One region of the Streptomyces sp. NPDC048018 genome, then DNA from elsewhere that is predicted to be linked to it. Evidence: riboswitches for the same ligand, from Rfam matches in the RefSeq annotation. Region 1 holds a riboswitch; the other holds the start of a gene.

What was found. Region 1 has a riboswitch for thiamine pyrophosphate ahead of thiO (glycine oxidase ThiO). Riboswitches for the same ligand answer to the same signal wherever they lie in the genome.
Region 2: linked by a shared signal. The riboswitch ahead of thiC (phosphomethylpyrimidine synthase ThiC) and the one ahead of thiO (glycine oxidase ThiO) in region 1 are both predicted to bind thiamine pyrophosphate.

What each region holds. Positions count from the first base shown of each region.
Region 1 covers NZ_JBIDBK010000002.1:354,928-357,117, forward strand. The annotation lists gene ACGF1Z_RS07445 (NAD(P)/FAD-dependent oxidoreductase) at 1-934, opposite strand, end outside; TPP riboswitch at 1,042-1,153, shown strand; gene thiO (glycine oxidase ThiO) at 1,151-2,190, shown strand, end outside.
Region 2 covers NZ_JBIDBK010000005.1:533,112-535,301, reverse strand. The annotation lists gene thiC (phosphomethylpyrimidine synthase ThiC) at 1-1,380, opposite strand, end outside; TPP riboswitch at 1,375-1,521, opposite strand; gene ACGF1Z_RS22355 (YibE/F family protein) at 1,594-2,190, shown strand, end outside.

The sequences.
Region 1 (2,190 bases):
AGTGGTGGACGAGGAGCCGCTCGCCGTAGCGGGCGGAGGGGAAGGAGGCGCAGTCGCCGACGGCGTACACGTCGGGCAGCGAGGTGCGCAGCCGGTCGTCGGCGGTGAGCGCGCCGCTGGGGTCCAGGGCGATGCCGGAGTCCTCCAGCCAGCCGGTGGCGGGGCGGGCGCCGATGCCGACGACGACGGCGTCGGCGGGCAGCTCGCGCGGCGCGCCGGTGGCACCGAAGTCGGTGGAGTCGGCGGTGAGGACCACGCGGCCCTCCTCGACGTGCTCCACGCGCGCGTGGAGGCGGAGTTCGGCGCCGCTCTCCGCGTACCAGGCGCCCATGGGGGCGGTGACCTCGGCGGGCAGCGCGCCGGCGAGCGGACGGCCGGCGGCCTCGACGACGGTGACGGCGCAGCCGGCCTGGCGGGCGGCGGTGGCGAACTCGGCGCCGATCCACCCGGCGCCGACGACCACGATGTCGTGGCGGCGCTCCAGGACGGGCCTGAGCCGGGCGGCGTCGTCGAGGGTGCGCAGCAGGTGGACTCCGGGGACCCCCTCGCTGCCGGGCAGGGTGAGCGGGTGGGCGCCGGTCGCGACGACGAGCGTGTCGTACGGGACGGGGCCGCTCTCGGTGTCGACCTCGCGGTCGGCGGGGCGCAGGCGGGTCACCTCGACGCCGAGGCGGAGGTCGAGGTCGAGGGCCTCGAAGTCGACGTCGAAGGCGGAGCCCTCGGCCGTGCCGAGGAGGACGGCCTTGGAGAGCGGCGGGCGGTCGTAGGGCTGGTGGGGCTCGGCGCCGATGAGGGTGACGGGGCCGTCGAAGCCCTGTTCGCGCAGGGCCACGGCGGTCTGGACGCCCGCCATCCCGGCGCCCGCGATCACGACGTGCCGCCCGGCCGGGCGCGGCGTGCGCCGCTCGTCCGCCGGGGTCTGCTGCTCGCTCACCTGTGTCCGCCTCCGCTCGCTCACCCACCCACCTTACGCACCTGACGGGCCGTCAGGAAGGAGGGGATCCTGCGGCGCTCCGTCCGCTGCGGCTAGTCTGGCCGCCGTAAAGCACTCGCGGGAGCCCGGACGACCGGGCTGAGAGGGAGGCTGTCCGGCCTCCGACCGTACGAACCTGATCCGGGTCATGCCGGCGAAGGGAGGGGCTGGACGCCCATGTCGCGTACACGCACCACATCCGACGTCCTCGTCATCGGGGGCGGCGTCATCGGCCTGGTCACGGCCTGGCGCGCCGCGCAGCGCGGACTGCGCACCGCCGTGGCCGACCCCGAACCGGGCGGCGGGGCGGCCCGGGTGGCGGCCGGCATGCTCGCCGCGGTCACCGAACTCCACTACGGCGAGGAGACCCTGCTCGGGCTCAATCTGGAGTCGGCCCGCCGCTACCCCGGTTTCGCCGCCGAGCTCGCCGAGGCCACCGGACACGACGTCGGCTACCGCGCCTGCGGCACCCTCGCCGTCGCGCTCGACGCCGACGACCGGGCCCATCTGCGGGAACTGCACGCCCTGCAGACCCGCTGCGGGCTCGCCTCGGAGTGGCTCAACGGCCGCGAGTGCCGCCGCCTGGAGCCCATGCTGGCTCCGGGCGTACGGGGCGGGCTGCGCGTGGACGGCGACCACCAGGTCGACCCGCGCCGCCTCGCCGACGCCCTGGTGGCGGCCTGCGAGCGGGCCGGCGTGGTCTTCCACCGGTCCCCGGCCCGGCGGCTGACGGTGGTGCGGGACCGGGCCCGCGGCGCGCTCCTGGCCGACGGGACCGAGCCGGCCGCGGAGCAGGTGGTGCTGGCCGCGGGCAGCCTGAGCGGCCGGCTCGACGGCGTGCCGGCGGAGGTCGTGCCGCCCGTGCGGCCGGTGAAGGGCCAGGTGCTGCGGCTGCGGGTGCCGCCCGCGTACGCGCCGTTCCTCTCCCGTACCGTCCGCGCGGTCGTCCGCGGCAGCCACGTCTACCTCGTGCCGCGCGAGAACGGCGAGCTGGTCGTCGGCGCGACCAGCGAGGAGCTCGGCTGGGACACCACCGTCACCGCCGGCGGGATGTACGAGCTGCTGCGCGACGCGCACGAGCTGGTGCCCGGCATCACCGAACTGCCGCTCACCGAGACCCGCGCCGGGCTGCGGCCGGGCTCCCCCGACAACGCGCCGCTGCTCGGCCCCACCGCCCTGCCGGGGCTGCACCTGGCCACCGGCCACTACCGCAACGG
Region 2 (2,190 bases), on a different contig from region 1:
GACGTAGCAGAGCATCGCGGTGCCCCACCAGGCGATCATCGCCGCACCGATGCCCGAGGTGATGTGGTCGTACGCCGGGGCGACGTCCGTGGTCAGCGGGCCGAGCGTGTAGAACGGCGCCTCCTCGCAGATCTCCTGCTGGAGGTCGATGTTCTCCTTGATCTTGTGCATCGGGACGTGACCCGGGCCCTCGATCATGGTCTGCACGTGGTGGCGCTTGGCGATCGTGTTGAGCTCGCCGAGGGTCTTCAGCTCGGCGAACTGCGCCGCGTCGTTGGCGTCCGCGATCGACCCGGGCCGCAGTCCGTCGCCGAGCGAGTACGTGACGTCGTACGCGGCGAGGATGTCGCAGAGCTCCTCGAAGTTCGTGTAGAGGAAGTTCTCCTTGTGGTGCGCGAGGCACCACGCGGCCATGATCGAACCACCGCGCGAGACGATGCCGGTCTTGCGACGGGCGGTCAGCGGCACGTACGGCAGCAGCACGCCGGCGTGCACCGTCATGTAGTCGACGCCCTGCTCGGCCTGCTCGATCACCGTGTCCTTGTAGATCTCCCAGGTGAGCTCCTCGGCCTTGCCGTCGACCTTCTCCAGGGCCTGGTAGAGCGGCACGGTGCCGATCGGCACGGGGGAGTTGCGCAGCACCCACTCACGGGTGGTGTGGATGTTGCGGCCGGTGGAGAGGTCCATGACCGTGTCGGCGCCCCACTTGGTCGCCCAGGTCATCTTCTCCACCTCCTCCTCGATGGAGGAGGTGACGGCGGAGTTGCCGATGTTGGCGTTGACCTTCACCAGGAACCGCTTGCCGATGATCATCGGCTCGATCTCCGGGTGGTTCACGTTGGCCGGCAGCACGGCGCGGCCGGCCGCGATCTCCTCCCGCACGACCTCGGGGGAGACGTTCTCGCGGATCGCGACGTACTCCATCTCCGGCGTGATCTCGCCACGCCGGGCGTACGCGAGCTGCGTGACGGCCTGCCCGTCGCGGCCCTTGCGGGGCAGCCGCGGGCGGCCCGGGAAGACCGCGTCGAGGTTCTTCAGCCCGCCTCCGCGCGGCGCGGTGTGCTTGATGCCGTCGTCCTCGGGACGGACGGGACGCCCCGGGTACTCCTCGGTGTCGCCTCGCGCGATGATCCAGTTCTCGCGCAGGGGCGGCAGGCCGCGCCGGACGTCGGTGTCGATGGTGGGGTCGGTGTACGGACCGGACGTGTCGTACAGCGTCACGTCCTTGCCGTTGGTGAGGTGCACCTGACGGACGGGCACCCGGATGTCGGGGCGGGAGCCCTCGACGTATCCCTTGTGCCAGCCCGGCGTGCGCTCGCCCCGGCCGTTCGGGGCGTCCGTCTGGTCGGAGGCAGGCGTGCGTGCATCCTGAATGGTCATAAGACCGAATCTCCCTACGCCGGCATTACCCGGTAACAGGTTCGGCGGTCGGCGCAGCCTCCTCCCGTACGTACATCGGTACGCGCGTACGGTGATCAGCGCCCTCTCAGCCCGGTGCTCCGAGCTCCCGCGTGTGCAAAGGTGCCACCACGCTAGCGCCCTCTCTGGCGTGCTGAACAGTGGGCCCCCGGCTGTTCTTGCGATGATCGGTCGGTGACTTCGACGCATCAGCCCCACGAACCGCACGGCCACGGGCACCCCCACGGGCACGACCACGGGCCTGGTCAGGGCCTCGTGGACCGGGACCCGAACGGGCCGGGACCGGGCCGCGAGGACCGTTCCGACGGGCCGGGCCACGGAGGCGGCGGTGGGGGGAGCGGGAGCCACGGGCACGGTCACACGCACAGCCACGGGCCCGCCGCGCCCGTCTCCCGGCATCTGCGCAAGGTCATCGCCGCGGTCCTCATCCCCTTCGCGACCGCCGTCGTCGTCGGGCTGCTGGTGCTGTGGCCGGGGAGCACCCCGGGGCACCAGCGCACGGGGGTCGGCTTCGACCGGCAGACCGAGCAGGGCAGGGTCACCGCCGTCCAGCACGTCGACTGCAAGGACGTGAACGCCGCCCAGGTCCCGCCGACCGGCGACACCTCCACCCCGGAGGGACGCGAGGCGGTGAACGGGCAGCAGGGGCAGTGCGAGAAGGCGACCGTCACGGTCACCACCGGCCCGGAGAAGGGCCGCACCTTCACCGAGATCGTGCAGCCGGACGCGCCGCGGCAACTCGACGAGGGGCAGGGCGTGGTGGTCGCGTAC